4 regions of the Fictibacillus sp. NRS-1165 genome follow, and region 3 is predicted to be linked to each of the others. Evidence: riboswitches for the same ligand, from Rfam matches in the RefSeq annotation. Region 3 holds a riboswitch; each other region holds the start of a gene.
What was found. A riboswitch is a leader RNA that binds a small molecule or an ion and turns the genes downstream of it on or off. The one in region 3 is predicted to bind cobalamin.

Region 1 (7,732 bases), on a different contig from region 3:
CTTGCGGCCCTAAATTATGACCGAACCGACCAGGTCGGGATCAGCGGGTTAGAAGCGCAGTATCAGGAAACGCTTCGCGGTACGAAAGAGAAGAGCATTTACCTCACAAACCCAAAAACGGGAAAAACACTGGGAGAACCGAAAGTCATTCCGGGTAAACGCGGAAAAGATCTTGTCCTGACGATCGATATGGAGCTTCAGCACAAGATGGAGAAAATTCTTGAAGAAGAGATTAGAAAAGGACGCGCTGACCGCGGAAATGAGCTTATGAGATCCGCCTATATCGTTATGATGAATCCGAAGACCGGGGAAATCTATACGATCGCCGGCAAAAAGATGAACAGTGACGGCGAATTTGTCAATGACTCATACGGAGCACTGTTTGATGCGTATGAGATGGGATCGGCGGTCAAGGGAGCTACTGTTCTTACCGGTCTGCATAAAGGCGTGATCCATATGGGTGAATATATTTACGACGCACCCCTTAAATTTGGAAGTTTGACAAAGAAATCACATGCCAATATGGGAAGCATCAATGATTTGACCGCTTTAAAAAAATCGTCCAACGTATATATGTACAATATTGTGATGAGATTAGGCAAGTTCAGCTACAATACGAAAACCTTCTACGGAGACAATCGTTACCTTGGTTTTGATGTGATGAGATATTATTTTAGCCAATTTGGATTGGGTGTAAAGACCGGCATTGATTTCCCAAATGAATCCACAGGCTATAATGGGGGCTATACCAACCAAGTAGGGAATATGATCGATATGGGGATTGGCCAGTTTGACACGTATACTCCCATTCAGATGGTGCAATATGTATCCACCATCGCAAACGGAGGATACAGGGTGCAGCCCAGGCTTGTAAAAGAAATTCGCGAACCGCAAACGGAAAATCATATTGAAGGTAAACTGGTCGAGCGGTTTGAACCGAATATTCTTAATGAGATAGATATGGATAAAAATTATATTCATCGGGTCCAGCAGGGATTCTGGGAAGTTTACCACTCTCCGGGAGGAACCGCCGCACAATATTTTAACAGTTCGAAATACCATAATGCTGCGGGGAAAACAGGTACGGCCCAGGTTAAAAAATATGATAAAAATGGAAACTTCATTGCCGATAAAGATAATTTGACATTAGTTGGATACGCACCATATGACAATCCGGAGATCGCTTTTGCGATTATCGTACCGGATGCTTCACCGTACAGCGGAACGCAAGCGGTCAACAAGCACATAGGACAGCGGGCTCTGGAGACGTATTGGGCGTTGAAGAAGAAGACCGAGACGGAAGAACAAGCGAAGCAATAAAAAGAAGCACTGAGCGGCGCTCAGTGCTTTAATTATGGGTTTTGGTTACTGGAAAACAATTTGCGTTAATCGTAGTTCATAATGACAAGGAAAAGATCTGCATCTTTTCCTTGTTCAGTGCATTAGCAGAATGCACAAGCACATCCGATGATAATCAAAAGCACGAACAGTACCACGATCAAAGCGAAACCACTTCCGCCTGCTGCGAATCCCATATGTGTTACCTCCTTTGTCATAAACTCCAACATCTCCCTAACACTATATGGCGCTTTGCTTTTTTTGTATGGGACAAATGCGGATAAGCTTGGAAAATAGGCGTATTTTCAGATGGTTTTTACATTCCCTGCAGAACAGAAAGTTTTTAAAAAATAGACTCTTGTACCGGTTCGCACAGCCTGGCCGCTTCATATGTTATGGGTGTAGAACGTTAAACATCTCGAAAGAGGAGGTAACAAAATGTCATTTGGACACGGTGGAAGTGGATTCGCCCTTATTGTGGTACTGTTCATTTTGTTAATTATCATAGGCTGTGCTTGTGCATTTTGCTAAGCCCTGATCAGGCATGAAAAAAAGTTAACAGAAAAGGCCCCCGGATTTCTCATCATCTGGGTGGTCTTTTTTAATGTTTTCCATTACAGTATATATAGCAACGAGGAAAATAAAGGAGATGTAACTGTCGCATGAAGAAGTACATATTGATTCTAACCGGAGTTTTTTTTCTTTGTTCTGCGTCGATCGCGTCCGCTCATACTGGACTGGAATCTTCTAATCCCGCAGAAGGCGCAGTAGTCAAAGAAAACATAAGCAAGATTACACTGACCTTTGAATCAAAAATTGAAAATTTAAGCACGATGAAAGTCACACGGGATGGTAAACCAATAGATGTAAAAGTGGACGTGAACAATAGTGTCATGACCGGGTCTGCATCATCTCCCTTTGAAAACGGAAGGTATCAAGTAAACTATAAGATTATCGGTGCTGATGGACATATTATTCAAAAGGATTATTCCTTTGATGTTCAAAAGCCGCAGGAAAAGAAGGCGGAAGAGCCAAAAAGAGAAAAAGCAAAGGATGAAAAATCTCAAAAGGAAGAAGAAAAAGCAGGAAAGGCTGAAACGAAGTCAAATCAAGCTGGAGCACCGCTGTTTATTGCCGTGCTCCTCATTGTGATCATTGGAGCCGTGCTGTTCATTAAGAAAAGAAAATAATAAGCTAACCTAAAAAGGCAGGAACGTGAATCAATGAATGACTCATGTTCCTGCTTTTTTATTGCAGGGCTTGTTTTATGACTTGAACATTTTTCTGCATGAGTGATAAATAATCCTCGTCCGCTTCAGCATCTTTAGGACTGAGCGTTTCCAGATTTCTTAATTTTAGCGTTTTTGCTCCGGTTTCTTTTTCAACCACTCTGGCCACTTTATCGCTCGCGCTGTTCTCAAGGAGCACATAGCGGATATGCTTTGCCTTGGCGTGTTTGATCAAGGCTCGCAGCTGCTTTTGAGACGGTTCCTGGGAAGTGGAGAGGCCGGAAACAGGTATCTGTTTCAATCCATAACGATGCTCCCAGTAACCATAGGCAGCATGGGACACAATGATCTCCTTAGTAGGACTTTCGTTGACCGTTAGTTGGAAGGATTCATCCAGCCTTTTTAGATCCTTCCTTAATGACCGGTAATTCTTTTGAAAATCTGATTTCGCTTTTGGATTCAGATCGATCAATGCCTTTTCAATATTTTTTGCCATTTGAATGGAGTACACCGGATCGAGCCAGATGTGAGGATCTTTATCCCCGTGTTCGTCATGTGCCTCATCATGATGCTCTGTTTTTTCGAGCGTAAGGCCTTCTGCAGCTTTAACGGTTTTTACGCCTTCTTTTTTAACTGTTTCATTCACTTTATCTGCAAAACCTTCAATACCTGTTCCATTATAGATAAAAGCATCGCTATCAGATATTTTGATCATGTCCTTCGTAGAAGGTTCAAAAGAATGGGCGTCAGTTCCCGGGGGTACCACGTTGGATACAGAAACATGCTTGCCTCCGATTCTTTCCGTAAAGTATTCGAGAGGATAAAGCGTTGTTGTTATGGTAAGCTTATGAGGGCTGTTTAATTTATGTTTTGTGCCTTTCGCGCAGCCTGATAGGATCAAGGATCCGATGATCATAAACGCCAGGGCGGCATAGACATATTTTTTGTTCATTTGATTGCTCCTTCCGGTCTAATTATAACGGAAACGTTACGTTTTGCAAAGCGTATTTATTCCGATTTATTCTTTTGATCAAAACAATAGACTTCTTATTATGAATAAAGGATAATACATCCATTACTAAGTTTTGAAAGGAGAAGCATATGAGTGTTGAAGAGCATAAAAAAGAAGCCCCTTTATCTGTCTCCTGCAAGATTATTACAGTAAGTGATACAAGATCAGTAGAAACCGATCGCAGCGGCAGCCTGATCAAAGATCAGCTATTGTCAAATGGCCATGCGGTCGCGGAGTACGTCATTGTAAAAGACGAGCAGGAAGAGATTCAATCTGCTGTCTTGAACGGTTGTCAAACAACTGAAATTCAGGCGATTTTAATCAATGGAGGAACAGGTATTGCAGCCAGGGATGTGACCATTGAAACGCTGAAACCAATGTTTACAAAAGAGATCACGGGATTTGGTGAACTGTTTCGAATGCTGAGTTATACAGAGGATATTGGATCTGCTGCTATTTTAAGCAGAGCAGCAGCAGGAGTCGTTGGTTCCACAGCTGTTTTTGCCATGCCTGGATCTTCCGGGGCGGCTGCACTTGCCATGAAGAAACTGATCCTGCCCGAGCTCGCCCATGTCATTCGGGAAATCAATAAAGATTTATAAAGAACGACAGAATACAGTTCTTCTCTCAAGCTGTAATAAAAGTGTCCGCTATCCAATAAATTTCAGTAAAGCTTAATGAAAGCTGAAACTATTTGGCAGCTGCAGCGTATACTTTATTATGAAAACGCTTTAATGGGAGGGAACGATGGGCGGAATATTGCGGAAAGCCATTGAAGATCGAAAGAAATTCCTTATCCAGATGCTGAAAAAAAACGGGATAAGCAAAGAGATTGAAGCAGAGCTTTCCAATCGGCCATTAACTGAGCTGGAAGAAGAATATAAAAGCTGGCTTTTTAAGCAAAGCTTTACGGGTAATCAGTGAAAAAAGTTTAAATAAACGTTCGTGAGGGAATAACCAATAGAGCATTGCGTCCGTCTTAGGGCTTTTTTTGTGTCATAGTTTATACTGCTCATTTATTTTAATTTTTGTTATAGTAGAAAAGAACGGCTGCAATTTATGGTTAAAGGAGATCACAGCATGAACATAGCTTTTTATCTATTGCCTAAGGAAGAGGTTAAATATTTAAATCCTGAGTCGACCATCAGGCAGGCATTGGAGAAGCTTTCTTATCACAAATATACTTCTGTTCCCCTTGTATCTGAGGACGGTCAGTACGTAGGTACACTGACAGAGGGGGATCTGTTATGGAAACTGAAAGAGGCGTTTGATCTCGGTTTTCATGATGTGGTAAAAACGAAACTGAAGGATGTTCCACAGCGTGTGAATAACATTTCAGTATCGATCAACTCAAATATGGAAGATTTAATTACATTGGCAACCGATCAAAACTTTATTCCTGTGACGGATGATGACGGGCATTTTATAGGGATTATCCGCAGGCGGGACATCATAAAGTACTGTGCAAATACGATTTGGAACAACAAATAAATGAAACAAAGGTGTTGACAAATACTATATTTAGTGTGAAAGTAAATGTATTAAACTAAATATAGTATTTTGAAACGAAAGGTGTCTTGCGAGACTTAAAAGGGAATCCGGTACTCAAGCCGGAGCTGTCCCCGCAACTGTTATGTGGACGAAATGAGAAACCACTGTGTAACGACGCGCACAAGAATGTGGCTGTTATACGGGAAGGCTCAGACTAGGAGGAAGCATTAGCCAGTAGACCTGCCTTTTTGTTTCACGGTTTTGATTCTTCGGGGATTGAGAAGCAGAAACGGCACTGTAATGGCTATTTTTGTTTCTAATAACTCGTGTCGTTTTTAGGCTCATCCACTGGATGGGCCTTTTTAATTTGCAGATGTTTAAAGGAGGAGATGTGACTGTGGTTATTGCAGGCGGAACGGATCATCTTATTATGAAATGGCTGGAAGACATTCTTTTTGACTTTCCACAGCTTAATAAAAAGGAAGAGTATATCGAACAAGTGGGCTATTATGCTGAAAAAGGCGGAGCTCAAGCAGAAGCTATGAATATGGCCATTTTGCATGCCCTCGAACGAATCTCCATACAGGAACCTGATTGGACTTTTGTCGCAGCAAGAATTCACCTGAGAAAACTTTACTCTGAAGCGGTCAAGAACAGGAATACCGAAGGGACAAGGGGATATGGCTCGTTGCAAGGGCTGATTCGTACACTCACAGATAAAGGAATCTATGACGAGAACCTTTTAAGCAGCTATTCTTCGGAAGAAATCGATGAGCTTGAAGCGGAGATCATGCCCCAAAGGGACGAACTTTTTACATATATCGGCCTTCGTACGCTGGGTGACCGTTATCTTGCCAAATCTCATGAAGGCGGAGTGTATGAACTGCCGCAGGAACGTTTTATGATCATCGCGATGTCTTTGATGTCCGGTGAACCATCAGAACGCCGATTGAATCTGGTTAAGGAAGCGTATTGGGCAATGTCAAACTTGTACATGACCGTTGCAACCCCCACCCTTGCTAATGCAGGTAAAAATTATGGCCAGCTGTCCAGCTGCTTCATCGATACGATGGATGACAGCCTGCGGGGGATCTATGATTCTACAACAGATGCAGCAACTCTCTCAAAGGGAGGAGGGGGGATTTCTGTTTACCTCGGAAAAATCAGAAGCCTTGGATCAGAAATCCGTGGATTTAAAGGAAACTCATCGGGCATCATTCCATGGGCGAAGCTGCTGAATCAGACAGCAGTGAGTGTCGATCAGCTTGGACAGCGCAAGGGAGCCATCGCTATTTATTATAATGTGTTCGGCAAGGACCTTTTTTCTTTTCTTGATGCCAAGCTGAATAATGGTGATGAACGGCAGAGGGTTCATGATTTGTTCCTCGGACTCTGCATACCGGATTTATTTATGGAGAAGGCGGAATCGAGAGAAGACTGGTATCTTTTTGATCCGTATACGGTAAAAAAAGTGATGGGGTATGAGCTCGATGATTTCTATGATGAAGAGCCGGGTAAAGGCAGCTTCCGCGCAAAATACGAAGAGTGTGCAGCTGCGGCAGACCGCGGGCTCTTCGGGGAGAAAGGCTCCGGCTATGACGTGGTGCCGGCCATTGAGATCTTTAAAAGAATCATGAAAAGCCAGCTCGAAACGGGGGTACCGTATATGTTTTACAGAGACACGGTCAACCGGGCTAACCCGAATAAGCATGCCGGCATGGTATACTGCAGCAACCTCTGCACCGAGATCGCCCAGAACGGATCGGCGACTACGGTGGAAGAGGAATTCACACAGGACGGAAAAATTGTGATCACAAAAAGCCCTGGAGATTATGTCACATGCAATTTAAGCTCCATTTCATTGGCCAAAGCCGTTAAAGATGAGGTGCTTGAGCGATTGATTCCTATTCAGGTCCGCATGCTGGATAACGTCGTTGATATGAACCAGGAACGGATTGAAGTGAAACAAGCCGTCCTTACAAACAAGAAATACCGTGCAATCGGCTTGGGTACTTTTGGGCTGCATCACCTTTTGGCAGTGGAGGGAATCCGATGGGAGTCAGAGGAGGCCGTATCCTACAATGACCGCCTCTACGAAAAGATCAGCTATTTAAGCATCCGTGCAAGCCATGAACTGGCCAAGGAAAAAGGAGCTTATCCCGCTTTTAAAGGTTCTGAATGGGAAACCGGCGTTTATTTTGAAGACAGGAACTATATAACGGACGAGTGGAAAGTATTAAAACAACAGGTTCAGCAGAACGGTCTGAGGAACGCCTGGCTTATGGCGGTTGCACCTAATGCAACAACGAGCCTGATCGCAAACTCAACGGCATCCGTCGATCCGATTTTTAAAAAAGAATACTCTGAAGAGAAAAAGGATTTTAGAATTCCGGTAACCGCTCCTGATCTTACTCCTCAGACAAACTGGTACTATAAATCCGCATATGAGCTGGATCAGCACTGGAGCATCAGACAGAACGCTGCTAGACAAAAACATGTTGACCAGTCGATTTCGTTTAACTTTTATGTCAAAAATACGATTAAAGCGAAAGAACTTCTCGATCTTCATATGACGGCATGGAAATCAGGCTTGAAGACCACCTACTATACGAGATCAACATCCATTGCAGAATTGGAAGACTGCGAGAGCTGTTCCAGCTAA
Region 2 (7,732 bases), on a different contig from region 3:
AGGAGTAAGCAATACAGGTTTATTGATCTTCCGGGTACTTATTCTATCTTTTCAAATTCAGCAGATGAAGAAGTGGCTAGAAATTATATCGTTTTTGAAAAGCCGGATCTGACGCTCGTTGTCGTTGATGCTACCTCTCTTGAACGGAACCTGAACCTCGCCCTTCAAATTTTGGAAATGACAAAGAATGTGATCATCTGCATAAATCTGATGGACGAAGCAGAAAAGAGAGGGATTACCATCAACGGACGGTTACTGGCAAGGCGTCTAGGAGTTCCTGTAATAAAACTTTCTGCCAGAAACAGGGCAGGGTTTCCTTTACTTCTTGATACAATTGACCGAATCGTCTCAGGAAAAATTGCGTGTGAACCAGTGCAGATCAAGTATGATGGTGAGATAGAAGCGAGGATTGCTTCCTTGGAGCCCTTCGTAAAACAAGTGGTGGATGACCGTATTTCATCCCGATGGATTGCCTTACGGCTGCTGGACGGAGATGAATCGCTGCTGAAAGAGTTGAATACAAGGCTAAAAACAAAGGAGGAAACAGTATGCAATCAGAGCTAGCCGGCCGATCTGGTGATCTAAACCAGTTGTACGAGAGAGCACAGCAGATAGCATCTCCCAATCTCCGCGATAAGATCGTACTGAAACTGTATCAGGAGAGCAAACAGCTGTGCGAAGACAGTGTTTCATTTGGAAAGACCGAACGCGATAAGCATACGGAGAAGCTCGATGCGATTTTTACATCGCCGATCTGGGGTTTTCCTATCATGATCATCATGCTTGGCATCGTGTTTTATCTCACGATCGCAGGAGCGAATGTTCCGTCAGATATGATTGCCAGCTTTTTTGGATGGCTGGAAGGTCATATCACCTCGCTTTTTCAGCTTATGAATGCGCCTGACTGGCTGCATGGATTGCTCGTTCTGGGGCTGTATCGGGGAACGACCTGGGTGATCAGTGTAATGCTTCCTCCAATGGCAATCTTCTTCCCGACATTTGCACTTCTGGAGAACTACGGTTATCTCCCAAGAGTAGCATTTAACATGGATCGGGTGTTTAAAAAGGTTGGGGCACACGGTAAGCAGTCTTTAACGATGGCGATGGGATTCGGCTGTAATGCGGCCGCCATGCTGTCTTCGAGGATTATTGAGTCCCCAAGAGAGCGGATGCTTGCAATTTTAACGAACAATTTTGTTCCGTGTAATGGAAGGTGGGGAACGCTGATTGTCCTTGCCTCGCTGTTTATGGCGGCAGGCTATACAGGCGGTGCAAAGTCACTTGTGACAACAGCGGTCATTGTCGGCATCGTTCTTGTTGGAATCCTTGTCACTTTTCTTGTATCCTGGATCCTTTCCAAGACGGCATTAAAAGGGGTTCCTACACACTATACACTGGAGCTTCCGCCCTACCGCAGGCCCAAGTTCTGGGAAACTGTGATCCGCTCTTCGCTTCAGCGGTCTTTATCCGTATTGGTGAGGGCGGTAAAAGTAGCGGCGCCTGCTGGTATTTTAACTTGGGTGCTGGCCAACGTGAACGCAGGAGATCAGAGTATTTTATTGCATATCGTCCATTTCCTCGATCCGTTTGGACAGATGCTTGGGCTGGATGGGTATATTCTCATGGCGTTTCTGGTAGGCCTGCCGGCAAACGAAATCGTGCTCCCCATCCTGATCATGGGCTACCTCTCTACTGGCGCCATGACCGAAGTGGATAATCTTGGAGATTTAAAACAGATCTTCGAGAGCCATGGTTGGACGTGGCTGACTGCTTTGAACATGATGCTTTTTTCCCTGCTTCACTTTCCATGCGGCACAACGCTGGTTAACATCTATAAAGAAACAAAAAGTGCAAAATGGACCTTCCTGTCATTTATCATTCCTACAGCGATCGCTATTCTGGTTACGTTTGCAGTCGCGCAGATCACCAGGTTAGCAGCATAGCAATAATAAACGTTTTTAACTGCGGAGGGAAAACTGGTATTATAGGGAGTGTACCACAACTGAATAAAAGATTTTAAGTGCTCAAAACGGAATGTGGAGAGATAATAGGGAATCCAGTGGAAAATCTGGAGCAGCCCCCGCTACTGTAAAATCAGTTGCCTTTTATTAACTGATCAAGCCAGGAGACCTGCTTAAGAATCTAGTTTCTGTAATCTTCGGAGGGAAGAGAAAGGATGTCTACGGCGATCGTTTTATTTGCTTACAAATGTATTCTTAAACCTTAACTTCTCTAGTTAAGGTTTTTTTGTATGAAGAAAAAACTGAAAGGAAGAGGTAAACAAATGAAGTATGAATGGCAGCAACTAAATATACCAGAGCTGAATGAAGGAATGGGCTCAATAGCAGAAATTTATGCAGATTCTTTGACTAAGCCTGTTGGAAGCCTTGGAAGATTAGAAGCATTAGCCATTGAATTGGCTAGAATGACAGGTGAATTGTTTCCGAATATTACCCCGCCCGGCGTTATTGTATTCGCTGCCGATCATGGCATCGCTTCAGAAGGGATTTCAGCCTATCCCCAGGAGGTAACAAGCCAAATGGTGCGAAACTTTTTAAATGGCGGAGCAGCGATTAACGTATTCAGTAAATCGATCAAGGCGGTCTTAAGAATAGTCGATATTGGTGTAGCTGCCGATTTGGAGGAAGAGGAAGGATTAGTAAAGAAAAAAATCCGATATGGAACCGCCAATTTTTATCATCAGGATGCGATGTCCCGAGAAGAGGTGCTTCAAGCCATTGATACAGGCTTTGTTGAGGCGAAGGAGCTTATCAACAAGGGAGTCAATTGTCTAATCCTTGGAGAGATGGGGATCGGCAATACCACTGCGAGCAGTGCCATTATCGTCGCTGTCACTGGGCAAAGCTTAACTGAACTGGTCGGAACAGGAACGGGCATCAACAATGAAAAAGTTCAGTACAAACAGGAACTGATAAAAAAGTCCATTGAAAAAAGGATGCCAAAAACGGAGGATCCTATTGATGTATTAATGAAACTGGGAGGGCTTGAAATTGCGGGCATGGCGGGTGCCATGCTATCTGCAGCGGCACATAGAATCCCGATTCTGGTTGATGGCTTTATATCAACGACCGCAGCATTGATTGCAACGATGATAAACAGCCGCGCCTCAGACTATATGATTATGGCTCATCGTTCGGCAGAGCTTGGACATCAGACCCTATTAAAGTTGTTAGATAAAGAGCCGCTTCTTGACCTGGGTATGAGGCTGGGAGAGGGAAGCGGGGCGGCTGTTGCTTTTCCTATTCTTCAATCAGCTGTCCTAATGCTAAAGAATATGGCCACATTCGAAACCGCTCAGATAACAAAAAGAATGAAGGAGGAGTAGATTCCATTGTTTACAAAAGATGAAAAAGAAGCCATCTATAAAGTAATCGTTAAAAGAAGGGATGTCCGGAGTTTTCTGCCTGATCCGATACCAGAGGATGCCATAAGCAGGATATTGGAAGCTGCTCATCATGCTCCTTCCGTTGGTTTCATGCAGCCGTGGAACTTTATATTGATCACATCACAGGAAATCAAGGAACGGTTAGCATGGGCCGCTGATAAAGAACGAAGGGCCCTTGCCATTCATTATGAAGATGATGATCGGTCTACAAAGTTTTTGAGCCTGAAAATAGAGGGGATCAAAGAAGCGCCTTTAAGCATTTGTGTAACAACCGATCCTTCCAGGGGCGGTTCACATGTTCTGGGGCGAAATTCAATACCTGAAACAGATATCATGTCGACCGCCTGTGCGATTCAAAACATGTGGCTGGCTTCCTGCGCCGAAGGATTAGCCATGGGGTGGGTGAGCTTTTATAAAAAAGCCGATGTGCGGGAGATATTAGAAATTCCCCCTCATGTTGAACCAGTTGCTTTACTCTCGATCGGCTATACAGATGAGTATCCAAAACAACCCATTCTGGCAACGGCCCGATGGGAGAAAAAAAGGGAGATAGAAAACTTAGTTTCTTATAATAAATGGTAGAGCATCATAATTAGAAAAGGACAGGCATATGCATATTTCATAAAAAGCTTCTGTATGGACAGGAGCTTTTTCCTATCGAACGATTGGATGGCAAGGAAAACGGGGAAGTAAAACTATAGACGATGAATATGTAAAAATCGTGGAAAGGATCGTTTTATGAGTGAATACTGGGCTGAGAAGGCATTGATCAAATTCGAATCTCAGTTTGATCAAAACAACTCATACAACATAAAAAACAGCAAACGGCTTTCTGGAAAATCAAAGGTATGGAAGTACATGGACTTTGCAAAGTTTGTCAGCATGCTTTATCAAAAATCCTTATTCTTTCCTAAACCTTCACTGTTCGTGGATAACCATGAAGGCAGCTATTCTGCGCTGGATGTAAATAATATTTTGAATGATCCTTTGTCCTACCTTACTATACCTGTAAATGATAAGTTATCAAAAGAGGAGAAGCGAAGACAGCTTCATGAATACATCAAGCAGATGCATGACTATGTCGGTGTGAACTGCTGGCACTTGAACGAAGAAGAATCAGCGGCGATGTGGAACCTGTACTTAAAATCGGATGAGGGCATCGCTATCTGCTCCACCTTAGAAAAATTGTACACGAGCATATCGGATAAGAGGTTTCATACGTATATCGGACAAGTTCAGTACATCAATTTCAACTCTGAGATGGCCAGTCTGAATCCCTATGAAACACTATTCTACAAACGCCGTTCCTTCAGTCATGAAAACGAGATACGTCTGCTGGCATTTGATAACCCCAATAACCGCATTTTTGACCATAAAGACGGAGCATATGTCCAAAGTAATTTGAACACATTAATTGATGAAGTGTATGTTTCGCCAACAAGTCCTGAATGGCTCAGGGAAGTCGTTCAATCCGTCCTGGAAAAATACAGGCTTCCGTTTAAGCCTGTCATTAAATCGTCGTTATATGAAGGCCCCTTCTATTAAAATTTCGACAGCGGCCGTACCGGCTGCTTTTTCTTTATCTGCTCATAAAATGATTGCACATCTCATAATTCATTGTCATAATATATATGAGCATATATTCATATAAGGGGGAGTAGAGCTATGGGACACTCTCATGATCACAGCCACCACCATCACTGGAGCGGCAATAAAAAAGCCTTAAAGCGCGCGTTTCTGATTATTACCATTTTTATGGTCGTTGAAGTGATTGGCGGATTTATGACCAATAGTCTGGCATTATTGTCAGATGCGGGTCATATGCTGAGCGATTCGGCCGCTCTGGGATTAAGCCTTTTAGCGATGACATACGGGCAGAAGGCATCTTCCCATTCTAAAACGTTTGGTTACAAGCGTTTTGAGATTTTGGCTGCATTTATTAATGGCATTGCTTTGATTGCTATCGCTGTTTATATCTTTTGGGAAGCATACCATCGCATATTAAACCCGGTCAGTATTGTAAGTTCAGGCATGCTGGCTGTGTCGGTCATCGGTCTTGTTGTCAATATCATCGCAGCATTTATTTTGATGAGCGGTGATAAGGACGAAAACATTAATGTAAGAAGTGCGTTTCTTCACGTGCTCGGGGACCTGCTCGGATCAGTCGGAGCGATTATCGCGGCGCTTCTCATTATGTTTTTCGGATGGGGATGGGCGGATCCTGCTGCAAGTGTGATCGTAGCTTTACTCGTTTTGATCAGTGGCTGGCGTGTTACGAAGGAGTCGATCCACATTTTAATGGAGGGGACTCCAGCCAATATCAGCATTGATAAAGTGAAGCAAACTCTGTTAACGATTCAGGAAGTAAAAGAGGTCAATGATTTGCATGTCTGGTCCATTACTTCAGACTTTCCAGCCTTTAGCTGCCATCTCGTGACGGATGCGGGAATCGATCAGCAGGCCCTCTTAGTCAAAGCAAACAGCCTGCTTCACGATGAATATCATATTGAACACACGACGATACAGATTGATGCAGGCGGTCATCCTTGTAAAAAAGAAAATCATTGCAACTGACAAATACAGGGTGCTGAGCGTTTCAGGCTGTTACGGCTGAAGCGCTCAGCTTTTTATTTTTTGTAAAACCAGTTCTTCATTCGCTATAATGAATACCAACTGATCTTTTTCTTAAGGGGAGGAACTATGGCAGCAGAAATTTGGCCACCCATCTACTTGTCGATCACGATTGCTGCAGCGGCATGGCTCATTGTAATGTTGGCTGGTATCGGGATGGGTAAGGCTATGGCGGGCAGACGTTTTAAAGGCAAAGTGATTCTTGAAACGGTGCTGATGCTTCCGCTCGTACTTCCTCCAACGGTTATTGGGTTTTTGCTTATCGTTATTTTTGGGAAGAGGAGCCCGGTGGGGCAGTTTATTGAAGCGGTATTTCATCAGCCTATTATTTTTACATGGTGGGCGGCCGTTCTTGCCTCAAGTGTGGTGGCATTTCCCCTAATGTATCAATCCGCAAAAACAGGTTTTGAAGCCGTTGACAATGACATTGAGGACGCAGCCAGGGTTGATGGAGGAAGCGCATGGAAGGTTTTTCTACTGATTACCATTCCTCTTTCCATCACCTCCATTGTTTCAGGAGCCATATTGAGCTTTGCACGGGCATTGGGTGAATTCGGGGCGACGTTAATGTTTGCCGGAAATATTCCCGGACAAACTCAAACGATTCCAACGGCCATCTATCTTGCCATGGATTCGGGGAACATGAGGGAGGCTTGGCTTCTCGTTCTCGCAAGCATTAGTATTTCTTTTGTCATGCTCACAGCAGCATATCGGATAAAGCGGTAATGAACAGGTGAAGGCTAACCCGCCATTTGCCTGTTTTTTTGTTCAGAAATGAAACTTTACTGAAGGCTGTCCGTATATAACGATAAACACCAGCGTCTTTAGGAAGGTTGATGACGATCAAAACGATTTTTTCAAAGATAGGCATCGGAGGAGCAGAAATCGAAGCTTTCTAGGATGGTTAAATGCTAGAAGTTCTCTTAAATGTAAACTGTAGTAGGAGGAGTTATTACGATATGTTTTTTCACCCGATGGATTTTCTGATCCTCATTGCATTTGCTATTTCGTTGTGGGCGCAGTTTAAAGTGAAAGGTAACTTTAAAAAATGGTCACAAGTAGAGGCTCATTCCGGTCGAACCGGTGCTGAGATCGCGAGGTCCATTCTGGATGACAACGGCCTGTATGATGTTCCAGTCGAACCGGTAAGCGGGACATTAACCGACCACTATGATCCTGTTTCAAAAGTGGTACGCCTCTCAGAGCCGGTTTATTATGGGGTCTCCATCGCATCGGTTTCGGTGGCTGCCCATGAGGTTGGCCATGCTGTTCAGCATCAACAGTCCTATGGTGCATTAAAGCTGAGGCACCATATGTTCCCATTGGTAAACCTGACTTCAGGTATTGCCCCATTTTTATTGCTGGGAGGATTCCTGCTTGATCAATTTTCATTGATCGGTATCGGGATCGTGCTGTTCTCGTTCGCTGTCTTCTTTCAGCTCGTTACGCTTCCGGTAGAATTTAATGCTAGTTCGCGGGCCAAACAGTATCTTGTGGCTGAGGGATTTATCCGCAATGAAGAAGAGCGGGGCGTGAACAAGGTGCTAAACGCCGCCGCATTAACGTATGTAGCGGCCGCACTGATTTCTCTCCTGGAACTTTTGAAGTTCATTATGATTTTCTTTCAGGGAGAGCGGGAGGAATAAACTGATCATCGTAAAAAGATGTTTCTCTTGATGAGAAACATCTTTTTTG
Region 3 (7,732 bases):
CTCATCCTTTTCCCTTGCTGTGTCGACGCGATACAAAGGCTGTCCGTTGAAGTACCTGTAGCCATCGTTCCTGTAATCGGATCTTTAATCTCATAATCTCTGAGCGCACTGGCCTTTGCTTCTGTGGCTGTCATCATCGCCTGGACAAATGCCTCATCGGTAAGCTGTCCCTCCAGAAAAAGCCAGATATTAATTGTGCCAACTGCCACAGATCCAGCCTTCCTCTGCCACGATTGAGCAGCATCTACCGCATTGGATGTCCCTGATGTTGCTGCGGCAAGAAGCTTGATTCCGTCTTTTTCTATAGAAACCACTCCTGCATCCTCCAGCCGTGCCGCTGTCATCATTCCAACCGTTTCATTCGGATTGACAGGAAGGGAGCGCAGGTACGCTTCATATTCAGAATGAGCATCATCACAATTGTAGTTCCTGTCCACGTGACGGTTAACAAACGTATTCGCCCAACCGAATCCTCCGCCGATCAGGGCCGAAGACATTGTTTTTAAAAAATACGGGCTTCGGAACACCATTGATTTATTTGTGGCCTGAAGCTTAATATCTTCTATTTTCTTTTGTTCCTCTCGTTCAGCCGGCACAAGCGCGATTAAGGGCTTCGGCTTCTGAGGATGCTCCTGCCTGCTCAGCTTCGTATCATACACACCTTCCAGGAGGATGCTGTCCATAATGTCACCAGGCTTTCCGATCGCCTTCTCTTTTCCTTCATCGAGAAGAAGAACCTGGTCACAGTACAGACTGGCAATATTCAAATCATGCAATATGGCAACCACCGTCAGCTGGCAGCCCTGCACCCAATCTTTCAGCAAGTCCATAAGTTTCATCTGATAGGAAAGATCAAGATGGTTCGTCGGCTCATCGAGCAGCAGGATTTCTGGTTCCTGCGCAAGCGCCTTAGCCAAAAGAACCCGCTGCCGTTCGCCGCCGCTCAAGGACTGGATGCTTTTCTCCGCAAAATGCTGGACTCCTGTAAACTCCATGGATCGCTGGACCATCTCTTCGTCCTTCGGCGATGATTGCTTCAGCAAGCCTTTGTAAAAAGGATAGCGGCCGAGCGCTACCACTTCACGGACGGTAAAGTCGAACGAACTTTCCGCATGCTGAGGAAGAACAGCGATGATCCTGGCTAAATCCTTGGCGGAATAGCTGCTGACTGGTTTTCCTTTAATTAAAATTTCACCGGACTGCGGAGACAGCATTCCGTTTATCATCTTCATGAGAGTGGTCTTCCCGCTCCCGTTTGGTCCGATGATGCCGGTTATTTTTCCTTTTTCAATGGAAAACGAAAGATCTTTTACCACGGGCTTGCCGTCATAGCCTCCAGTAAGCTGCTGAATTTGTATCATGTAGTCACCTTCCTTCTACGATAGCGGATAAAAATCACGGCAAAAATCGGACTTCCGATGATCGCCGTCAATACACCGATCGGCAGCTCCGTCGGCGAGATGATTGTTCGTGCGATGAGATCGACCAGAACGAGAAATACCCCGCCCAGAATCGTGGAAAGGGGCAGTAAATGGCGATGATCCACTCCCCAGATCATGCGCACCATATGAGGGATGACAAGGCCGACAAACCCGATGGTGCCTGACACCGCTACAGCCGAGCCTGTCAAAAGTGAAGCCCCGAACAGCACGAGTGACGTATGTTTTTTCACGTCCACACCAATTGACCTTGCATCCTGCCGGCCAAAAGAAAGTGCATTTAATTCACGTGCACTTGCCAGGAGAATGATAAGCCCTGCAGCCAAAAACGGAGTGATCAGCTGAACGTACGGCCATCCTCTCATGGATACGCTGCCGAGCAGCCAGCCGATGATCTGCCTTAATTCATCCCCGGTCAGTGCGATTAAAAGAGAGGTTAAAGCACCTATAAATGAACTGCTTAAAATGCCTGCCAGAATAATCGTCTCAACCGCAAGGCTGCGCTGCACAAGGCGAGCGAAATAAATTACTCCGACAAGGGTAAGAAAACCGGTAATTATGCTCACTACCGGAAGAGTGAAATTTCCGAGTACTGGAAGCTGAATGCCGAAGAACAGGACAGCCACTGCACCCAAGGCTGAACCCGACGATACCCCAAGCGTATAAGGATCGGCCAGCGGATTTTTCAGCAGCCCCTGAAATGCTGTTCCTGCCAGTGCCAGTGAGCAGCCGACAAGCATAGCGAGAATGACTCGGGGAAAGCGGATTTCCATGACGATATTAACGATGGATGAATCGATCGAAGCAGGTACGGGATAATGGAAAAGCTTTGCTCCCAATATCTTCACCACATGAAAAAGGGGGATAGGTATTGAACCTACCGATATCCCCAGAGCAACAGCTAAGCCTAAAAGCAGGAGCACAGCTGTGTATGAAACGATGATTTTACTTTTTGTATACTTCCGGATAGATGGCTTTTGCAAGCTCCTCCACTCCTTCAATCAAACGCGGTCCTGGACGTGTTACCTTATCGGAGTGCACATCATAAATTTCTTTGTTTTTTACCGCAGGAACGTCCTTCCAGGCTTTACGGGCCATAATCTGTTCCATCGGCTTCTTCGAATAGTAGCCGTACGTCGTTACAATGGCATCCGGTTGATATTTGACAGGCTGCTCTTCAGAAACCTTCGCCCATCCTTTTAAATCGCCTGCCGCATTTTTTGCATGAATGGCGTTCAGCATCTCATCAATAAATGTTCCTTTACCCGCTGTATAAATCTCAGGTGCCGGTGCAACCTCAACCCAGACCTTTTTCTCTTGCTTTACTTGTTTTGCTTTTTCCTTGATCGCTGACAGATCATCCTTCATGGATTTTACGATCTTATCCCCTTGTTTTTGAGTGCCTGTTGCTTTAGCGATCATGTCAATGGCATGGTACGTATCCTCAAAGTTCTGTGCATCATTGATCACGATGACCTTGATGCCGGCATTCTTAAGCTGATCGATTCCCTGCTTGGAAGTATGCGCGCCAGAGGCATGGGCGAGCACGAGATCAGGCTTTAGGCCAACAATCTTCTCGACGTTAAATTCCATACCGCCGATCTTGGTTTTTTTCGTCGCCGCTTCAGGGTAGTTGTCAAAGTCCGATACGCCGACAATCTCCTTATCCAGGCCAAGCGCGAATGCGATCTCTGTATTGCTTGGTATGAGCGAGACGATCTTCTTTGGTTTTTTATCAATTTTTACATTCTCATCCGCCGCATCTTTAATCGTTACGGGGAATTCACTCTTTGCCTGACTGCCGTTCTCTTTTTTGTCTGTTGACTGATTGCCGGCCGAACAGCCTGCGATGATGGCGATCACGAGCATCAGCATCATCGCAATTTGTGTAAACTTCTTCAATTCCTTCACGCTCCTATGTATCGTTTAGCTGCAGTTGTGCAAACAAAAAAGCCCTCCCTTCGGAGAGCGAATCAACAGTTAATCATAAAAGAAATGATTACAATTACTTCACCTTTTCCTCGAAGGTTCGCACAGGCAATTAAGGCAGGTCTCCTGACTTCCGATCAACAATCTTCTTCTCCTTCCCATCCTTTGATTTGAACAGTGGAAATTGTAAGAAGATCTCCCGATTACAGTGGCGGGACCGTGCTGGACTTGAACCAGCTTCCCTTTTAACGTTTTATTGATCATAAAACGGACCTTAACCGCATATTCAGCTATATCCATTATACCTCTTAAGTGCAAAATGAAAAGTTTAATTTAGATTCAGTGATCTCTTAGCTTCAAGGCTCCCTGCAATCCAGTCGCTCCTAAGCAGGCCGAGAACATAAATATCATAATACTCGTCTTCATCAAAATAGGCTTGCCTTCTGACACCCTCTTTTTTAAAGCCGAGAGCGGTCAAGAGTTTCAGGCTTTTTTTGTTATATTCATAAACCTCTGCATCGATTCGATAGGTCTCACGGTCAAACAGGTGGTCCAGGATTCCTGACAGGGCTTCCTGCATATACCCTTTTCCGGATTCGGCACCGAGCCCGAACCGCAGCCAGCCATACTGACGGGTGCCGCCCATCCAATTGAACCGGACATATCCCACAGGAAGCGAGCTCCTCTTTTCGATGATCATCAAGTATGATTCGTTCGGAGAGCTTGAACTTTTTTCGATATCCCGCCTTTGATTGCCTTCGTTAATAATGGTCGCCGTTCCTGTAGACATTTTCCGGAATAAAGGGCCGCTTTTCCATTGTGCGATGACAGAGGCATCACTAACCGAAATGTCTCTGATCTTCAATCTTTCAAATTCCAGCTCCATTTTCGTCATGCTCCAGGCCTCCCATTTGTCCCTAGTATGAATGATCTATTTTATCATAATATGCAGCTTCTCAAATTTAAAGATGATATCGCCTGTCTTTATAGGTTCCGGTGTGGGGAAGGTTTAGGGATTTGAAGATTTTTTCCGATATTGAACGAGATGAGAGGGATAGAAAGAATTTGAGTTCGCGGTGATTGTTGAGCCAATGAGAAGTTTAAAGTCTTCCAAAGAATACAAGTGGGCATGTTCGGAGGAATGGTTACAGAATGGACAAAGCCATTTAACAGCATATGTTTTTTGCATACCAAAGGCGAAGCACGAAGGGCAATGAACGCCTTTTAAAAGATCATTTTCCGAAACGTTAAACTTTGATAGTATGTCAGGATTATATTGGACGTGTTTTTTATTGAGTAGTTTGACGCTCTATTAAACAAAACTTTGTTCAATTTTAGCGCGTTTCGGATGATTTACTGGCAGTCTTCTTAACAAGGCTTCTAATTTCCTAATACAAATCGGCAAATGATGTTCGATCACAATATAAAGATCACATCCTCTTTATTTTTTGGAGTTATCTTCTCTGGAAAACACCTTTTTTCCTTCTCATGAACGACTTAAATTTTGCGCGGTATACTCTGAGGATGAAATACGCGCCAGTCTCCATGAAATACGCGCGAATCTGATGAAAATATTTATGCGCCAATCCCCCAGATCCAACAAAAAAAACCGCTTGCGACTGATCAGGCCTCAAGCGGTTTACTAAAATAGCTTATTTTTGAAGGTTGTAGAATGCGCTCAATCCAGGGTAGCGGCTGATGCTTGCCAATTCGTCTTCGATACGAAGCAATTGGTTGTATTTCGCTACACGGTCGGTACGGGAAGGAGCACCGGTTTTGATTTGTCCAGCGTTTGTCGCTACAGCGATGTCAGCGATTGTGCTGTCTTCACTTTCACCAGAACGGTGAGAGATAACTGCAGTGTAACCTGCACGTTTCGCCATTTCGATCGCATCAAAGGTTTCAGTCAATGTACCGATTTGGTTCACTTTGATAAGGATAGAGTTGCCTACGCCCTGCTCGATACCTTGAGCAAGTTTAGTTGTGTTTGTTACGAACAGGTCGTCTCCTACAAGCTGAATTTTCTTGCCAAGACGGTCAGTCAACAGCTTGTGGCCTTCCCAGTCGTTTTCATCCAAGCCATCTTCAATAGAGATGATTGGGTATTTAGAAACAAGATCTTCGTAGAAAGCAACCATTTCTTCAGATGTTTTAACAACACCCTCACCAGAAAGATGGTATTTGCCGTCTTCTTTGTTGAATAGCTCAGAAGAGGCAACGTCCATTGCAAGACGTACTTCTTCACCAGGCTTGTAGCCAGCTTTTTCGATAGCTTCCATGATGGTTTGAAGCGCTTCTTCATTTGAAGAAAGGTTTGGTGCGAATCCGCCTTCGTCACCTACAGCTGTGTTTAGTCCTTTTTCTTTTAATACAGATTTAAGGCTGTGGAAGATTTCAGCTCCCATACGAAGTGCTTCAGAGAAAGTTGGTGCGCCGACTGGCATTACCATAAATTCTTGAATGTCGACATTATTGTCAGCATGCTCTCCTCCGTTCAGGATGTTCATCATTGGAACAGGAAGAGTTTTTGAGTTGAAACCTCCAAGGTACATGTACAAAGGAAGACCAAGAAGATCCGCAGCAGCACGAGCCACAGCCATGGATACACCAAGGATTGCGTTTGCTCCGAATTTCCCTTTATTTTCTGTTCCATCAAGATCGATTAACGTTTTGTCGATTCCGACTTGATCCAATACATCGTATCCGATCAATTCAGGTGCGATAAGCGTGTTCACGTTCTCAACTGCTGTTTGTACACCTTTCCCTAGGTAGCGGCCTTTGTCGCCGTCACGAAGTTCTACTGCTTCGTATTCACCTGTGGATGCACCGCTTGGCACGATCGCACGGCCGAATGCGCCGGACTCAGTGTAAACTTCTACTTCTACTGTTGGATTCCCGCGGGAGTCCAGTACTTCACGAGCATATACTTCAATAATTGCTGACATAAAATTTTCTCTCCTTATCAAACAAGATTTTATAGGTAGGAACAATCCTTATTTCAAAAATTAGCCTTTGATCAGCGTTTCGCCTGTCATCTCCTTCGGCTGTTTGCCGCCGAGAAGGGTCAGGAACGTCGGTGCGAGGTCAGCAAGCTTGCCGCCGTCGCGAAGTTCGATATCATTCTTCGTAACGATGATCGGCACCGGGTTCGTCGTGTGGGCGGTCATTGGTTTGCCTTCAAGCGTTACCACTTCGTCTGCGTTTCCGTGGTCAGCTGTAATCATAGCATAACCGTCTTTCGCAAGGATCGCGTCCACTACTTTTCCAAGACACTCATCCACGGCCTCGATCGCCTTGATCGTCGGTTCGAGTTTACCTGAATGGCCTACCATATCCGGATTGGCAAAGTTCAGGATGATCGCATCATGGTTTTCGGCTTCGATCTCTTTTACAAGAGCGTCCGTCACTTCATACGCGCTCATTTCAGGTTTTAAATCATAGGTCGCCACTTTCGGCGAATCAATCAAAATCCGCGTTTCACCTTCAAATTCCGCTTCGCGCCCGCCGCTGAAGAAGAAGGTAACGTGAGGATACTTTTCAGTTTCTGCAATACGCAGCTGTTTATAATTTTGCTGTGAAAGAACTTCCCCCAGCGTGTTATCAAGGTTTGTCGGTTTGAACGCGACATCTCCCTGCACCGTCTCACTGAAGTTGGTCAGGCACACAAAGTGAATGTCTTTCGGGAATTGATCTCCACGATCAAAGCCTCGGAAATCTTCATTTGTGAAGACCTGTGAAATCTGAATGGCGCGGTCCGGCCGGAAGTTACAAAAGATAATTGCATCTCCGTCTTGGATGGTAGCAACCGGTGAACCATCTTCCTTCTTCAAAACAGAAGGAAGAACAAATTCATCATAGATTTCATTCTTGTAGGAGTCTTCCACCACTTCGATCGGGTCGGTGTAATCCGGGCCTTCGCCATAAACCATGGCTCGGTAGGATTTTTCTACACGATCCCAGCGTTTGTCACGGTCCATAGAGTAATAGCGTCCGGACAACGTCGCAATCTGTCCTATTCCCAGCTCGTCCATTTTTTTCAACGTCTGCTCGATATAGCCTTTTGCCGATTGCGGAGGAACATCCCTGCCGTCCAAGAAGCCGTGCAGGTAAACATTTTCTACGCCTTGCTTTTTAGCCGTTTCAAGCAATGCAAAAATATGGTCGATGTGGCTGTGGATCCCGCCGTCAGAAAGAAGTCCGAAGATGTGAAGGTTTGTTCCCTTCTTCTTCACTTCATCCATCGCTTCGATAAAGGTCGGATTTTCATAGAAATCCCCTTCCTTGATCGCAAGATTCACACGGGTAAGGCTTTGGTAAACAATACGGCCAGCACCAATATTCAAATGTCCGACTTCAGAATTCCC
Region 4 (7,732 bases), on a different contig from region 3:
GAGCTGCTTCTACTTTTTCATCGACGGCTCCCTGTTTGCCGCTTTCCTTCGTCACCATGACGGTAACGTTAAACTGCTGAAACAGCGCCTTGTTGAAATCTCTGGAAAAAGGCCCTTGAATGGCGACGATGTTTTTTTGCTTAAGCCCGAGCTCCTCGCATTTCTCCATGTTGTCTTTTCTCGGCAGCATTCGGGCGATTAAAGTAGTATCCGGAAGATCCAGCAATTTTTCTGTAAACGTTTGAAGCGTCTTGCTTCCGGTCGTCAGCATCACCACTCCGCCAATCCTTGCCGCCTGATCTGCTGCCTCTTCATATGTGTCGGCGAGGAGCAGGTTGTTATCATGATAGCTTTGGGTATCCCGCTCATAGCGGATATAAAGGACCCCTTTTGATTTTGCTCCGGCCATTGCGTTCTTGCTCGCTTCCTCAGCGAACGGATGAGAGGCATCGACCACGGCTGTGATCTTATGTTTTTCAATAAAGGTGCCGAACTCTTCCTGATCCAGCCGTCCGGTATGTACGTCCAGCCCATGTTCTTTAAGCTCGCGAGCGGCATTCTCCGTTACGACCGTAGCAAGAAGCGGATATCCCGCCGCCTTGATGGTTAATGCGAGCTCCCTCGCATCGCTCGTACCTGCGAGAAAAAGGATCATACCTTTTGCTCCTCTCCTGCGTGAGTATGTTCATGATGATGGTGGTGGTGGTGGTGATGCCCATGGCCGTGGTCATGATCGTGGTGATGATGATGATCAATATGCTCCATCGCATCCAAACGGTACTGGCATGTATCACAATTCATCTTCACTTCCCCTTCCAGTACTTCTTCGATGCGGTCTAGAATAATGGTTTGCAGGTTCGGATGAAATCCAAAATATTGGGCGAGCTGGAAAGTATGCGCTGGATATTGTTCCTGAAAATCATCCACCAATTTCTCCAGACGGTTGATCAGGATTCCGGTGAATAAGAAATACGGAAGTATGATGACCTTTTTCGCACCAAGCTTGATGCAGCGCTCCACCCCTTCCGCAATGAGCGGATCAGTCACACCCATGAACGCCGGCTCGATGATCTTGTAATTCAGCTTCTCCCACAGTAGCCTTGTGATTTTATACAGATCGCTGTTGGCATCAGGATCACTGCCTCCGCGGCCCAGCAGGATCACGGCCGTATCTTCCTCGGGAGCGTCCGTGTTTTCTCCAATCTCTTCCAAACGGCAGTTCAGGATATCCAGTGCCGCTTCATGGATGCCAATCGGCCTTCCATACGTGAAATTCACATGCGGATAACTTTCTTTCGCTTCATCAATCGCAGCTGGAATATGGATTTTGGAATGTCCCGCTGGGAGCAGCATGATCGGAACAACTGCAACTGAGGTCGCTCCCTTTTTGACACACGCCTCGATTCCCTGGTGAATGTTTGGGCTCTCAAATTCCAGGAAGCATGTTTCTACGAGCACCTCATGGTTTACCATTGGCTTAATCCCTTCGATAAATGCCCGCACCTGATCGTTTCCTTCTGCATCACGGCTTCCGTGGCCTACCATTAAGATTGCGTTCATTGTTTTCCTCCTCAATCCCCGCATGGCGCAGGTTCCAGTTCGATGACCGGGGCCATGTCTCTATGTTTGAATCCGCCTACCTGTTGTACGCGTTTAAAGAACTTGAAGAACCGTTCATTCGGATGGCCTTTTTCCTCGTATTCCTGAATGATGGACGTTACGATGCCGACGAGCTTCTCCGGCTCAATTCCTTCCATCACCGGCTGAGCGGAATGGGCTGTCCGGCTCAGAGGCTTGCCTCCCAAGAACAGATCGAATTTCCCTTTGCGGAACACGATGCCGATGTCTTCCTGAACACCCCCATAGCAAGCCATACCGCATCCGTTAAAGCCGAGCTTCAGTTCTTTAGGAAGCGGCATTCCTCCAAGCTCGTCCTGCAGCTGCTCCACATAAGGAATGGAATCATATTTTTCACCGTCACAAAAATCACACGCTTTAATCTGCAGAACATCACCTGCCGGCAGCAGCAGAAATCCTTCGGCCTCCAGCTGTTCGGTCACCTGTTCCGGCTTGTCCGTCGACAGCTGTACCTTGATCAGATGGTGGGGGGTATATTCCATCTCCCCATGTTCGCCTACGACTTCGGCCAATGTCATCAGCTGCTTGGCCGTAAACTTCTTGTTCACGAGGCCCGGACTCACTCCAAATTCCAGGATGGATTCCACACCGGATGGAACAGGAGATTCTTCTTTTTGCGGTTCCGCTTGATTACCAGACGACAAAGCGAGCGCTTCTGTCGCCAACTCGAGAGCAGAGGCCTTCTGAGTCTCTTTTTCTGGCTGATGTTCTTTCTCCGGTTCCTCGTCCTGCAGCGCCCATGGTTCATTCTCTTTTCGAAGGCGCTCATGCGGTTTCAGCCGCTGTTTTTCTGTGTTCAGTGTGTATTTCCGTTGATAGCCCCTTGGCGTGATCAGTTTATTGCTGTCATACAAAAAGGTCTGTGAGTTGCCAACGATGACCGTTGTCAGCATGCCGATCTCGTGATCAAGCATCTCTCTTAAGTTAGTGATGACAACGTCCTCCCTGTCCCGGTATGCGCTTTTCACCAGCCCAACCGGTGTATCCGGTGAACGATGCTTCAGCAGGATGGTTTGAGCTTCTACGATCTGCCTCGTACGGCGTCCGCTTTTTGGATTGTAGAAGGCAATGACAAAATCAGCCTGTGCCGCTGCCTCAATCCTCTTTTCGATTAATTTCCACGGCGTTAGATGGTCGCTTAAGCTAATCGTACAAGCATCATGCATAACGGGTGCGCCGAGCAGTGACGCGCAGGAGTTAATCGCAGAAATGCCTGGAATGACTTCAACCTCTACTCCGGTTTCTTCTTTCCAGCCTTTTTCAACAAGCACCTCATAGACGAGGCCGCTCATACCGTAAACTCCCGCATCACCACTGGAAATTACAGCGACCTTCTTCCCTTCTTCCGCCAGTTTGACCGCAGCCTGCGCCCGGCTGACTTCCTCTGACATTCCGGTGCTGATCACCTTTTGATCCGTGATTAACCCCTGGATCAGTTCCACATAGGTCTTGTAGCCAACAATGCAGTCACTTTCCTGAATTGCCTGCTTCGCCCGCTCCGTAATATGGTCATAGCTTCCTGGACCGAATCCGATGATCAAGAGTTTCCCTTTCAATTTAAAATCCTCCTTTGAGCAGTTCAGCCATCATATAGACCCCAAGGCCTACACTGTAAAAACCGGTTATACAGCCTAATACAATGTAAAATCCTTTCTTTATGCTCGCCTTCATAAATCCCCACGTGAACAGAAACGTTACACAGATCGTTGAGAACAGCAGTCCGACAACAAACAATACGAGCTGAGCCGTTGCACCGGAAACACTCCCAAATCCGGCTGCATGTGAGACAACAGCGATCTGTGTCGGGCTTTCTACACCGATTCCATGGATGATTCCAATAATAAAAGCTCCGATGATGCCAAACTTCGTCAGGCTGGAATCCTCTTTGTTTTGGGAGCCTGTGACCTTTCTTATGTATTGCATGACAATTTCCAGTCTGCTTTTATATTTATAGTCCTGCTTGCTTTGGAAGATGGACAGCAGGATGATGGCACCCAGCACGATTAAGGTGACACTGACCGAGAGTTCCAAATAGCTTTGAGCACTGGCTGGCATCTTCGCTCCCACATAGATCGAAAGAAGGCCGATAAAAAAGACGATGGCCCCATGGCCAAGAGCGTACATGATTCCCAGGGACAGCTGCCGTCTCCGTTTCTTTTCACTGCCGACCATATCTGCAATGGCTGCGACATGATCCCCATCCAATCCATGACGCATGCCTATGAAGATCGCAAGCATGGCAAAAGTGATAAGTTCCATCAGCGGACAGCCTCCTTTTTTTCTCCCTTTTGAATCCCTTTGGTCAAGCCATTTTCTTCTGTCAGGGAGAATCCGTTCTCACCGTACTCGTAAATGAGGAGCTCTTTCACCTTTTCTCCTTTTAACAAATGGCCTTTTACCATTTCTCGGGCGGCATGTTCATCCGGCATTTTATACCATGCTCCCTCCGGATAGACGATCGCAACACAGGCGTCCTTGCACCGGCCATTACATCGTGTTCTTGTCGTATGCACCAAAGCATCGAGATCCTGCTTCTTAATTTCGTCCCTGATTGCCTGAGTGACTTCCTCGCCGCCTTTCCGCATACAGCTGGATCCGTTGCAGATCAATACGTGGCTCATCGTTCCATTTAAGTTCCAAGTCGTCATCAGATCACTTCCTCTTGATTTTTTTTGCACGCAAAAAAGGGCGACTCTATATGTCAGCCCCCTAATAAAATACCGTTTCATCATAAAACGGTAACGGAAGGTTAGTAGACAAATAGGTCACCCTATATCGAATCATGCCAAATCATTCAATCCATGATTTCCATTGCATGTTAACACATCATCCTCCCTCCGAGAATCGTATTACTCATTTAAAAGCAGGTCTCCTGGCTCGCATATCAACTGATTCCTGTTTCCTTCCCAGCCTTTTGGCCAGTGGTTCATTACAAGATCATCCATGCTTACAGTAGCGGGGGCTGCACCGGACTCGCACCGGTTTCCCTATTATCTCAATGTAAACTTGAGCACTCTTAAACTTCTATTCAGTTATAAATCCCGTTGCCATTAAACCTACTATACTTTCACGATATTCACAATAGTTTTTTATTTTGGGCATAAAACTTAATCGACAAATTTCTCAATAGATGGGGCCGCCGCCGACTTCATATAAGTAGTTCAAGCATACTCCCACAATCAGTAATCCAACCGCTCCAATAGCCAAATACATGAATAAGAGAAGGATCCCGTTATCTTGAGAAACGATCTTCTGAAACACCTTTGCACTTCTAAGCTGTGCACGTACCCAAAGCATAACGCCAAAACCAATGATTGCGCCAATGACAGAAAAGATCTCGAGCATTGTGGTTTCCCCTTTTCCTTAGTACCTTAATTTATGCAGGAAAAAAGGAAAAAGGAACAACCCGCGTTCAATCCAAAGATCTCTATAATCCGCCCAGCCAAGCGTATTTAGCGCAACACCCCTTAGAGACTGGTGCAGTGAGTTAATAAAAAAGAACTGCGCTGCAGTTCTTTTTTCAAGGTTACTAGCTTCCTGCACTCGAGGAAGAAGCTGCAGTTGTGGCAGCAATGGCTGCAATCGCCGCTGCTTGCTGTGCTTGCATGATTGCCTCGATGGCTGCAAAGATTCCGGCCCCGAGCAAGGTAGTGTCATGCATCTTCTCACTCAGTAGGAAATTGGCCACCATTAGGATATTCATGTCTTTATGCCACTTAAAGTGCTTCTCGTCGCTTAAACGGTCTGCGGCTTTCAAAACAGTCGCCACTTCCTTTTTAATAGAGCGAGGAGACCGGCCAGCGGATAATGCATCGCTCTTGGCTTTTTCCACTGTGTTCTGAAGGCATCTGCCACTTTTGTACATTGTTCGTTAAGGGCATCCGCCTTATTTTCGTCCCCTAGAGACAGGATGTGGCTTAAGAACTGCAAGTCATTCCCTTTCGCAAATCCTTGCTGATTCAGACATTTATAAAAATACTCAATCTGTTTCATCAAATCGTTTACCGTTCCTTCCCGTTCTGCAAGAAGGACGGCCAGCGGAAAATCTGTACTGGAAGTAAGAAAAAAATGGTTGGATGACATCCCTTTGTACACTTGCATAACTCGTTCGATGTCCTCCGTTCTGCCATTTTCGATTTGCTCCAGCATCACTTGAGCTGCAATATAAGTAGAGGCACCCCTGCTGAATTTACCAGAGACCATCTTTTCGTACACTTCAAGCAGGCGATGGAACTTCTCTACAGAATTCTCAAAACGCACATCGAGCATCGCGGCTGTTGTGTAACGGTAGGAAGACTTTAGCGTATTGAACGCTCCTACCTGTTCTTTAACATAATCGCTCAATGACTCAAACCGCCTTAAATCAAACGGTTTTTCGTTGATCACATACATGGAAGCGATCATCATCACTCATTTTCCATTTAAACGCCGTTTTCAGCTGGCTGTATATATCGGTATATGTAGTAAGCTTTTGTTCAAAGGATGGTGTCAGCATGCCTTAACTCCCCTTCCAAATTTCCGACTAAACCAATTTACGGATCTGTTATAGGAAAGTTTCAAATGATTACCTATAAAACTTCTTCTGAAATGAGGCCAAAGCCAATTCTAGCCGGATCGACCAGGTAAGCTAGATAAAACTCTTCAAATTCCATCTTCTCCCGAACGATGATCGCTCCGTTCTCTTTTGCTTTTGAAATTGCCTCATCAATGGATTCTACTTCGATTTGAATCCGAGTACCATGCGGAAAATCGTGAGGTCCTTTTGCTATTCCTCCATCGATTTCTTCTGATCGATCCTCTCCTGTGGTAACAACCGATAGTGCCAACGAGGTTCATCCACCTGCCATCCAAAAACATTTGAATAGAATGCAGCTGCTTTTTCCGGTTCCTGACTATTCATTTCAGATCCAACCACTCTTGCCATTTTAAATCTCACTCTGTTTAAGTGGAATCAAACATAAGTAAAAAAAGCCGCCTAGGCAGCTTTTTTTTAACGATGTATTTATTTTCCCAGTGTTGAGATTTGCCAAGTCACTCCGTATTTATCTTTAAGCTGGCCATAAGATGGGCTCCAGAAGGTTTCCTGCAGCTCCATGATCACTTTTCCGCCCTCTTTTAACTTCTCAAAAATTTCTTTGGAGGTTTCGGCGCTGTCAATTGTGATCGCTACTGTTACTTGGTCTCCAGTTTCATAGGGCATCCCCGGGAACGTATCAGATAGCATCAAGTCATGATCTCCTACTTTTAAATGGGCATTCATTACACGGTCTTTTGCTTCTGCAGGAACAGGATATTCCGGATTCTCCGGCTGGTCGCCGAAAGTTTGTACAGATAAAACCTTCGCATTTAATGCCTTTTCATAAAACTTAACAGCTTCTTGACCATTTCCATTCGTTACTAAATAAGGATACAGCCCTACGATCATATCAGACACCTCGTTTTATTATTTTTCGAACGTATGTTCCCGTTTATATTACTACAGATATAAAATAAGTGCAACACCCTACTACCTAAATTTTCTTATTCATTTTTTAAGTGGGAGGTGCAATTTGTGAATCGGATAAGTTTTCCGTGACGAGTGTACTCAAGCAGATGCATGCCTGTATTTTCAGAGTGAAACCAAACAGTATTGCCGGAAGGCAGCCCCACGAAGCTTTCAATGATTTGTGTGATCATGCCTCCATGAGAAACAACGGCCACTCTTTTAATATCCTTGCCAAGTTCTTTAATCGATGATAAGTTCCTTTCACCCCTCAGCCTGAAATTAGTTTTAGATTCATTTTCCTGTTGTTCTTTAAGGTTCTCTATGTAGGTTACCGGGCAGCCTGTTTTTTTGGAGAGTCGATCAGCAGCCTGTCTGGCCCTGATCAGGGTACTGCTCCAAATCACATCAGGCAGAAGTTCTGTACACACACGAAGTGCCATTTTGTCCACTTGATCAACCCCTCGGCGTGTCAGCGGCAAATCAGTTGAGCCTGTGTAGTCTTCTTCTAGAAAATCATCTTCTGATTCCCCGTGCCGAATCAACAAGATCTGCATGAGCACCTCCTAAAAAAAGAACCGAGTTACATCGGTCCTCCATTGTATGAACTAT

Region 1: it holds a riboswitch for cobalamin, as region 3 does, so the genes downstream of both, ABHN01_RS01560 (ribonucleoside-diphosphate reductase subunit alpha) here and ABHN01_RS17415 (ABC transporter substrate-binding protein) in region 3, are expected to answer to the same signal.
Region 2: it holds a riboswitch for cobalamin, as region 3 does, so the genes downstream of both, cobT (nicotinate-nucleotide--dimethylbenzimidazole phosphoribosyltransferase) here and ABHN01_RS17415 (ABC transporter substrate-binding protein) in region 3, are expected to answer to the same signal.
Region 4: it holds a riboswitch for cobalamin, as region 3 does, so the genes downstream of both, ABHN01_RS19700 ((2Fe-2S) ferredoxin domain-containing protein) here and ABHN01_RS17415 (ABC transporter substrate-binding protein) in region 3, are expected to answer to the same signal.

The regions. Positions count from the first base shown of each region.
Region 1 covers NZ_JBDPNU010000004.1:56,701-64,432, forward strand. The annotation lists gene ABHN01_RS01520 (peptidoglycan D,D-transpeptidase FtsI family protein) at 1-1,320, shown strand, start outside; gene ABHN01_RS01525 (YjcZ family sporulation protein) at 1,443-1,556, opposite strand; gene ABHN01_RS01530 (YjcZ family sporulation protein) at 1,777-1,869, shown strand; gene ABHN01_RS01535 (copper resistance CopC family protein) at 2,001-2,528, shown strand; gene ABHN01_RS01540 (metal ABC transporter solute-binding protein, Zn/Mn family) at 2,587-3,519, opposite strand; gene ABHN01_RS01545 (MogA/MoaB family molybdenum cofactor biosynthesis protein) at 3,669-4,181, shown strand; gene ABHN01_RS01550 (Fur-regulated basic protein FbpA) at 4,327-4,503, shown strand; gene ABHN01_RS01555 (CBS domain-containing protein) at 4,660-5,070, shown strand; cobalamin riboswitch at 5,133-5,332, shown strand; gene ABHN01_RS01560 (ribonucleoside-diphosphate reductase subunit alpha) at 5,501-7,732, shown strand.
Region 2 covers NZ_JBDPNU010000005.1:40,435-48,166, forward strand. The annotation lists gene ABHN01_RS02380 (FeoB small GTPase domain-containing protein) at 1-564, shown strand, start outside; gene ABHN01_RS02385 (nucleoside recognition domain-containing protein) at 549-1,943, shown strand; cobalamin riboswitch at 2,002-2,152, shown strand; gene cobT (nicotinate-nucleotide--dimethylbenzimidazole phosphoribosyltransferase) at 2,285-3,346, shown strand; gene bluB (5,6-dimethylbenzimidazole synthase) at 3,353-3,988, shown strand; gene ABHN01_RS02400 (hypothetical protein) at 4,145-4,951, shown strand; gene ABHN01_RS02405 (cation diffusion facilitator family transporter) at 5,072-5,980, shown strand; gene modB (molybdate ABC transporter permease subunit) at 6,107-6,763, shown strand; gene ABHN01_RS02415 (zinc metallopeptidase) at 7,012-7,683, shown strand.
Region 3 covers NZ_JBDPNU010000039.1:68,587-76,318, forward strand. The annotation lists gene ABHN01_RS17405 (heme ABC transporter ATP-binding protein) at 1-1,361, opposite strand, end outside; gene ABHN01_RS17410 (FecCD family ABC transporter permease) at 1,358-2,422, opposite strand; gene ABHN01_RS17415 (ABC transporter substrate-binding protein) at 2,385-3,341, opposite strand; cobalamin riboswitch at 3,468-3,660, opposite strand; gene ABHN01_RS17420 (GNAT family N-acetyltransferase) at 3,697-4,263, opposite strand; gene eno (phosphopyruvate hydratase) at 5,021-6,313, opposite strand; gene gpmI (2,3-bisphosphoglycerate-independent phosphoglycerate mutase) at 6,374-7,732, opposite strand, start outside.
Region 4 covers NZ_JBDPNU010000046.1:26,953-34,684, reverse strand. The annotation lists gene cobK (precorrin-6A reductase) at 1-655, opposite strand, end outside; gene ABHN01_RS19715 (sirohydrochlorin chelatase) at 652-1,560, opposite strand; gene cobJ (precorrin-3B C(17)-methyltransferase) at 1,572-3,194, opposite strand; gene ABHN01_RS19705 (High-affinity nickel-transporter) at 3,196-3,897, opposite strand; gene ABHN01_RS19700 ((2Fe-2S) ferredoxin domain-containing protein) at 3,897-4,286, opposite strand; cobalamin riboswitch at 4,484-4,671, opposite strand; gene ABHN01_RS19695 (hypothetical protein) at 4,762-4,983, opposite strand; partial or broken gene ABHN01_RS19690 (DUF4003 family protein) at 5,168-6,030, opposite strand; gene ABHN01_RS19685 (hypothetical protein) at 6,002-6,133, opposite strand; gene ABHN01_RS19680 (VOC family protein) at 6,207-6,464, opposite strand; gene ABHN01_RS19675 (VOC family protein) at 6,641-7,063, opposite strand; gene ABHN01_RS19670 (histidine phosphatase family protein) at 7,159-7,677, opposite strand; gene ABHN01_RS19665 (hypothetical protein) at 7,704-7,732, opposite strand, start outside.